2 regions of the Serratia sp. KH_031 genome follow, and region 1 is predicted to be linked to the other one. Evidence: predicted binding sites of a transcription regulator. Region 1 holds the regulator's gene; the other holds the start of a gene.

Evidence for each region. The regulator CRP, encoded in region 1, controls carbon source genes, mostly activating them, when cyclic AMP is high. The targets are predictions, from matches to a motif close to ATGTGANNNNNNTCACAT.
Region 2: the regulator CRP is predicted to act here: its motif matches at 1,412-1,429, upstream of yrbN (protein YrbN).

The regions. Positions count from the first base shown of each region.
Region 1 is NZ_CM174496.1:4,433,336-4,437,086, forward strand. Features, by position in the region: gene AC3ISQ_RS20115 (LysR substrate-binding domain-containing protein) at 1-644, shown strand, start outside; gene AC3ISQ_RS20120 (OsmC family protein) at 647-1,054, opposite strand; gene crp (cAMP-activated global transcriptional regulator CRP) at 1,430-2,062, shown strand; gene AC3ISQ_RS20130 (YccS/YhfK family putative transporter) at 2,120-3,751, shown strand, end outside.
Region 2 is NZ_CM174496.1:4,328,516-4,332,266, reverse strand. Features, by position in the region: gene pnp (polyribonucleotide nucleotidyltransferase) at 1-308, shown strand, start outside; gene nlpI (lipoprotein NlpI) at 438-1,322, shown strand; gene yrbN (protein YrbN) at 1,436-1,525, shown strand; gene AC3ISQ_RS19505 (DEAD/DEAH family ATP-dependent RNA helicase) at 1,506-3,446, shown strand; gene AC3ISQ_RS19500 (glycosyltransferase) at 3,590-3,751, opposite strand, start outside.

The DNA of each region.
Region 1 (3,751 bases):
TAGAACAACATGGTCAGGGTACGGTGGCGCTGGGGCTGTCTTCGCTATTAGCACTGACTGTGCTACCGGAGCTCACAGAAGCTTTCAGATCTCAGTTTCCACAAGCCAGTCTGGTGATCCGAGAAGCTCAACTTTCTACCTTGTTACCTGCGTTACGTGAAGGAAAGCTGGATTTTGTCGTCGGTAGCGTCAGCCCCGAACTACCGCTGGAGGAATTGGTGTGTGAACCGCTGTTCAATGCCTCATTCGGTATTATCGCTCGCCACAGCCACCCACTTGCGAAAGCTACCTCGCTAGATGAACTCCGCTCGGCCAAATGGCTGTTACCGGAAACGGATATGGGCTACTACCAGTATCTGCAATCTGAGCTCGGCACCTTTTATCAACAGCTCGATATGGCACCCATTCGTTCAGATTCGGTCGTTAGCGGGTTGAGTCTAGTGTTGAACGCCGATTACCTCACCATTGTCGCGCGTGCGATGCAGGCACCTTTTGGTCTAGAGCATCGTCTGGTCACATTGCCGATCACCAGTTTGCCGCCAGCGCAGTATTGCGTGCTGTATTCGCAAAAATCGCCGCTAACCATTACGGCGCGGCGATTTCTCGATCTGCTGCGTCGGCTGTGCCAACGCTATGCTTGGTAAGGTTATTCGACGAGCTGAATTTCAAAGCTGTGGGTCACTTTTGCGGCTTTACCCAGCATCAGCGCCACTGAGCAATATTTCTCAGCAGAAAGATCGACCGCACGTTCAACAGCCTTATCGCTAAGTTCTTTACCGGTAACAATAAAATGCAAGTTGATATGGGTAAAAGTACGCGGAACTTCTTCACGGCGCTCAGAGGTGAGTTTTACCTCACAATCACGCACGTCATTGCGTCCTTTTTGCAGGATAGAGACCACATCGATAGCGCTGCATCCCCCAACAGCCATCAATACCATCTCCATTGGGCTTGGCGCTTTTTCACCCGCATTGCCATCCATCAAAACCTGATGACCAGACGCGGATTCACCCAAAAATGTCAAATCTTCTATCCACTTAACTCTTGCATACATAATGGTTACTCCGGTTAATTTCTGAATGTCAGACTACGCTTTCACCGTGAAACTGGCAACGGAACCTGACACTAATCATGCTGAAGCGAGACAACACAAGACACTTGCCTCACTCTGTGCTACAAACAGAGCCGAAATAACACTTTCTGGAACATGGGTTTCGGGGCAGTCTATAGAAAAGTCCTGATATCGTTATGTTAACAGAATGTAGCTTGCAGCTCCGGTAGCAAGTTAATATGCTAGGGCGACGGCGTATTTTTATCGAACACCTCAAAACTTTCTGATAGCCCATTATCTCACACCCGGCTTCAGCTTGTTTGACAGGGAACTCTGATCCCAGCGATACAGATAGATTACAACAGAGGATAACAGCGAATGGTTCTCGGCAAACCGCAAACAGACCCGACTCTCGAATGGTTCCTGTCTCATTGCCATATCCACAAATATCCATCCAAGAGTACGCTGATTCACCAAGGTGAAAAGGCCGAAACGCTTTACTACATCGTGAAAGGCTCCGTAGCGGTGCTGATCAAAGATGAAGAAGGTAAAGAGATGATTTTGTCCTACCTCAATCAGGGGGACTTCATCGGCGAGCTTGGATTATTTGAAGAAGGCCAGGAGCGCAGTGCTTGGGTTCGGGCAAAAACTGCCTGTGAAGTGGCTGAAATTTCTTATAAAAAATTCCGCCAACTGATTCAGGTAAACCCGGACATTTTGATGCGCCTGTCTGCGCAGATGGCAGACCGTCTGCAAGTGACTTCCGAAAAAGTGGGCAACCTCGCTTTCCTCGACGTGACTGGACGTATCGCGCAAACCCTACTGAACTTGGCGAAGCAACCTGATGCCATGACCCACCCAGACGGTATGCAGATTAAAATCACCCGTCAGGAAATTGGTCAGATCGTCGGCTGCTCCCGCGAAACCGTTGGCCGTATATTGAAAATGCTGGAAGATCAAAATCTGATCTCCGCACACGGCAAAACCATCGTGGTATACGGTACTCGTTAATCCCAGAAAAAATGGCGCGATAATCAATTCGCGCCATTTTTTTATCGGTAAAACATCATGTGGCGGCGGCTGATTTATCACCCGGAAGTGAATTACGCACTGCGACAAACGCTGGTGCTTTGCCTGCCTGTCGCATTCGGCCTGCTGATTGGCTCACTGCAACTCGGCCTGATGTTTTCTTTGGTTCCCGCCTGCTGCAATATCGCGGGTTTAGATACTCCCCATAAACGCTTTTTCAAACGCCTGATCGTCGGCGGTTTGTTGTTCGCCTTCAGTAGCTTACTGTTACAACAGGCTCTACTGTGGCACGTCCCGTTACCTTGGTTAGTTCTCGGTTTGGCATTACTGCTCGGCGTTACCGGGGAAATCAGTCCGCTCCACGCTCGCATGCTACCGGCTGCGATGGTGGCCGCTATTTTCTCTCTCAGCATGGCCGGTACGGTACCGATCTGGCATGCGCCGTTGTTGTATATCGTCGGCACCGCTTGGTATGGCTTGTTCACTTGGTTCTGGTTCAAGCTGTGGAAAGAGCAGCCGATGCGCGAGTCACTCAGTTTGCTGTATCGCCAACTGGCAGATTACTTGGAAGCTAAATATTCATTGCTGACCCAGCACACTGACCCAGAAACCGCACTGCCGCCATTGCTGCAACGTCAGCAACAGGTGATGGACATTATCAGCCTGCTGTATCAACAACTTAATTTCCTGCCCCATGCCAACAACATGGAGCAAAAACGCCTGCAACGCGCATTCCAAGTCGCACTCGATTTGCAAGAACACATCACCGTCAGCCTGCATTTGCCGGAAGAAGTACAAAAACTGGTGGCACAGAGTCAGGCCGAAGCCATCATCCGCCGTAATGCGCAGGTGATCGCCGCTCGTTTGCGCGTAGTCGCCAACGACATTCTTTACCATCACCACTCGCAGCGTTTTAGCATGACCAATGAACTGGCGGCGCTGGAAAAAGTGGCATTGCAACACGCCGATAACCCGGTCGGTAAGTTCTGCTATTACCATTTCAGCCGCATTGCTCGCCTGCTGCGCACCCAGTATCCGCTGTATCGCCGCAATCTAATGATCAGGCAATCACGTCTGCCATTCTGGCCGGCGCTAGTTAGCTATCTGTCATTCAAATCCAACGCGTTACGTAATGCCGCTCGCTTAGGCGTGATATTGGCGGCGGGAAGTAGTTTGGGGATTTTTTTCAACCTGCCCAAACCTTACTGGATATTGTTGACCATCATGTTAGTAAGCCAAAATGGCTATAACGCCACGCGGGTGCGTATCCAGCACCGTGCGCTAGGTACGTTGATTGGATTAGTGATTGCCGCGGGTTTGCTGCAATTACATATGCCGGAAACCGCCACGCTGGGCGTGATGTTGGTGATTACCTTGGCGGCCTATCTGATACTGCGCAAAAACTACGGCTTGGCGGTGATTGGCTTTACCGTCACGGCGGTTTACACCCTGCAACTACTGGCGCTTAACGGGAAAGATTTCCTGGTGCCGAGGCTGATCGATACCCTGACCGGCTGCGTGTTGGTGTTCGGCGGATCAATCTGGCTGTGGCCGCAGTGGCAAAGTGGCTTGCTGCGTAAAAACGCCCATCAGGCGCTGGAGAACGATCAGACGGCGCTGCGTTTGATGTTGGAAAAACAGGAACCAGACCCTACCGAGTTGGCCTATGCC
Region 2 (3,751 bases), 100 kb from region 1:
AAGCAAAACACGCTATCCGTCGTATCGAAGAGATCACTGCTGAGATTGAAGTTGGTCGTGTATACCAAGGTAAAGTGACCCGTATCGTTGACTTCGGTGCCTTCGTGGCTATCGGCGGCGGTAAAGAAGGTCTGGTTCACATCTCTCAAATCGCTGACAAGCGCGTTGAGAAAGTGACTGATTATCTGCAAATGGGTCAGGAAGTACCCGTTAAGGTACTGGAAGTTGATCGTCAGGGCCGTGTACGCCTGAGCATCAAAGAAGCAACAGCTCCAGAAGCTGCGGCTCCTGCACCTGAAGCAGAGTAACTGTAAACACAGTTTTACAGCTCCCCGCCATGAGGTTGGGAGCTGTTCGTATAGCGCGGGTAGGATGCTCGCGTATTTAGCAAGCGGAGGACAGGACGTTCACCCAATGTTTGTCTTCGGGAGTGGGAAATGAAGCCTTTCTTGCGCTGGTGTTACGTTGCGACAGCACTCATGCTGGCAGGATGCAGCAACCATGATTGGCGTAAAGACGAAGTTCTGGCTATCCCGTTGCAGCCAACTCTGCAGCAGGAAGTGATCTTGGCGCGCATGGAACAAATACTTGCCAGCCGGGCACTGACGGACGATGAGCGTGCGCAGCTTTTATATGAGCGCGGTGTGCTGTATGATAGCCTCGGGCTACGTGCACTAGCGCGCAACGATTTTTCGCAAGCGCTGGCAATACGTCCTGATATGCCGGAAGTTTTCAACTACCTGGGCATTTACTTAACGCAGGCAGGCAATTTTGATGCTGCCTATGAAGCGTTTGATTCGGTACTAGAGCTTGATCCAACTTACAATTACGCGCGTTTAAATCGGGGCATCGCACTGTATTATGGCGGTCGCTACCCATTAGCGCAGGATGATCTGCTGGCGTTTTATCAAGACGACCCAAACGATCCCTTCCGTTCGTTATGGCTGTACCTTGTGGAGAGAGAAATTGATCCCAAGAAAGCCGTTGTTTCGCTAGAACAGCGTTACGACAAGTCGGACAGAGGGCAATGGGGATGGAATATTGTCGAATTCTACCTGGGCAAAATCAGCGAAAAAACGCTGATGGAACGCCTCAAGGCAGATGCAACGGATAACACTTCGCTCGCTGAGCATCTCAGTGAAACTGACTTCTATTTAGGTAAACATTACCTAAGTCTGGGGGACACGAACACCGCCTTGGCGATGTTCAAACTGACGGTCGCTAACAACGTTCATAATTTTGTTGAGCACCGCTATGCATTGTTGGAATTGGCGCTGTTGGGCCAAGAACAAGACGACCTATCGGAATCGGACCAGCAATAGCTGACGAACATTTAGCTTGGTAGACATGGTGTAACAACCAGAGCTATCGCCCTAACGGGTGAGGGCTTTTTTGTTCGTTTTATAATCTAATTTGAGCCGGTTCACACTTTTCAATGAAAATAGCTGAAAATTTTCACGACGAGTTATGCAGACTGGCTGCCATTCATAATGAGGCAAGTGTACATGACTACGACTACTACTGAGATTGAAACCTCTTTTGCTGATCTGGGGCTGTCTGCACCGATCATTTCTGCTTTGAACGATCTGGGATACGAAAAACCATCACCAATCCAGGCTGAGTGTATTCCTCACCTGTTAAACGGTCGCGATGTGCTGGGTATGGCACAGACCGGTAGCGGCAAAACTGCGGCGTTCTCGCTGCCATTGCTGCACAACTTGGATGCTTCTTTGAAAGCGCCACAAATTCTGGTTCTGGCACCGACCCGTGAGCTGGCGGTTCAGGTTGCTGAAGCCATGACCGATTTCTCTAAACACATGAACGGCGTTAACGTAGTAGCCCTGTACGGCGGCCAACGTTACGACGTACAGCTGCGTGCTCTGCGTCAAGGTCCACAAATCGTTGTGGGGACACCGGGCCGTCTGCTTGACCACCTGAAACGCGGTACTCTGAACCTCTCTAATCTGAGTGGTTTGGTACTGGACGAAGCTGATGAAATGCTGCGTATGGGCTTCATCGAAGACGTCGAAACCATCATGGCGCAGATCCCGGCTGAACATCAGACCGCTCTGTTCTCTGCTACCATGCCGGAAGCAATCCGTCGTATTACCCGTCGCTTCATGAAAGAGCCACAAGAAGTGCGTATTCAGTCTAGCGTGACGACTCGCCCAGACATCAGCCAGAGCTATTGGACTGTGCACGGCATGCGTAAAAACGATGCGCTGGTACGTTTCCTGGAAGCAGAAGATTTTGATGCGGCGATCATTTTCGTTCGTACTAAAAATGCAACTCTGGAAGTGGCTGAGGCGCTGGAGCGCAGTGGTTACAACAGCGCGGCACTGAACGGCGACATGAACCAAGCACTGCGTGAGCAGACTCTGGAGCGTCTGAAAGATGGTCGTTTGGACATCTTGATCGCGACCGACGTTGCTGCTCGTGGTCTGGACGTTGAGCGTATAAGCCTGGTTGTAAACTATGACATCCCTATGGATTCAGAGTCTTACGTTCACCGTATCGGCCGTACCGGTCGTGCGGGTCGTGCGGGTCGCGCATTGCTGTTCGTAGAGAACCGTGAACGTCGCCTGCTGCGCAATATCGAACGCACGATGAAGCTGACCATTCCAGAAGTGGAACTGCCAAATGGTGAACTGTTGGGTCAACGTCGTCTGAGCAAGTTCGCCGCGAAAGTACAGCAGCAGCTGGAAAGCAGCGATCTGGACATGTACCGTGCGCTGCTGGCTAAGCTGCAACCGGAAGAAGATCTGGATATGGAAACTCTGGCCGCAGCTTTGCTGAAAATGGCACAGGGCGAACGTCCATTGATTCTGCCACCAGATCCAGTATTCAAACCTCGTCAACGTCGTGAATTCAACGAGCGTGACGATCGTGGTAATGATCGTCGTCGTGATGCACGTCCAGACAGCCGTGATGGTGGCGATCGCCCACGTCGCGAACGTCGTGACGTTGGTGAGATGCAGTTGTACCGCATCGAAGTGGGCCGTGATGACGGTGTAGAAGTTCGTCATATCGTTGGAGCTATTGCCAACGAAGGTGATATCAGCAGCCGTTACATTGGTAACATCAAGCTGTTTGCTTCTCACTCCACCATCGAACTGCCAAAAGGTATGCCGGGCGAGATCCTGAATCACTTCACTCGCACTCGTATCCTGAACAAGCCGATGAACATGCAATTGCTGGGTGATGCTCAGCCGCATGAGCGCCGTGAGCGTCGTGAAGGTGGGGCCGGTAACGGTGAACGCCGTGGCGGCGGTCGTCCATTCAACGGCGAGCGTCGTGAAGGGGCTGCTGGTGCACCGCGTCGTTCTTTCGGTGAGCGTCGTGAAGGTGGTAACGCAGGCGGCGAACGCCGTGGCGGTAACGTCAACCGTGAACGCCGTGATGATTCTGCTCCAGCAGCACCACGTCGCCGTTTCGGTGATGCGTAAGATTATTTGACCGCTTGCGGTTAAATGAGTGAAAAAAATGCCAGTCATTTGATATGACTGGCATTTTTTATGGGGGAGGGAAATGAATAAGTCAGGAAACTAAAATACTCTTAAAGTGAAGGCTGCTCATTACTATCTTATTATTACTTCTTGCTTAAGGGTATTTTGCCTATCGCCGCTTTTAGATATGAGCCATCTCTGACCATTCTAGATATCGCTTGGGTATTTGTTCTAAGGTTTTTGTATTCTTCAAATGACATGTTTTCTAAAATATTAACAGCTTCACTGATAGATGATACGGTTAT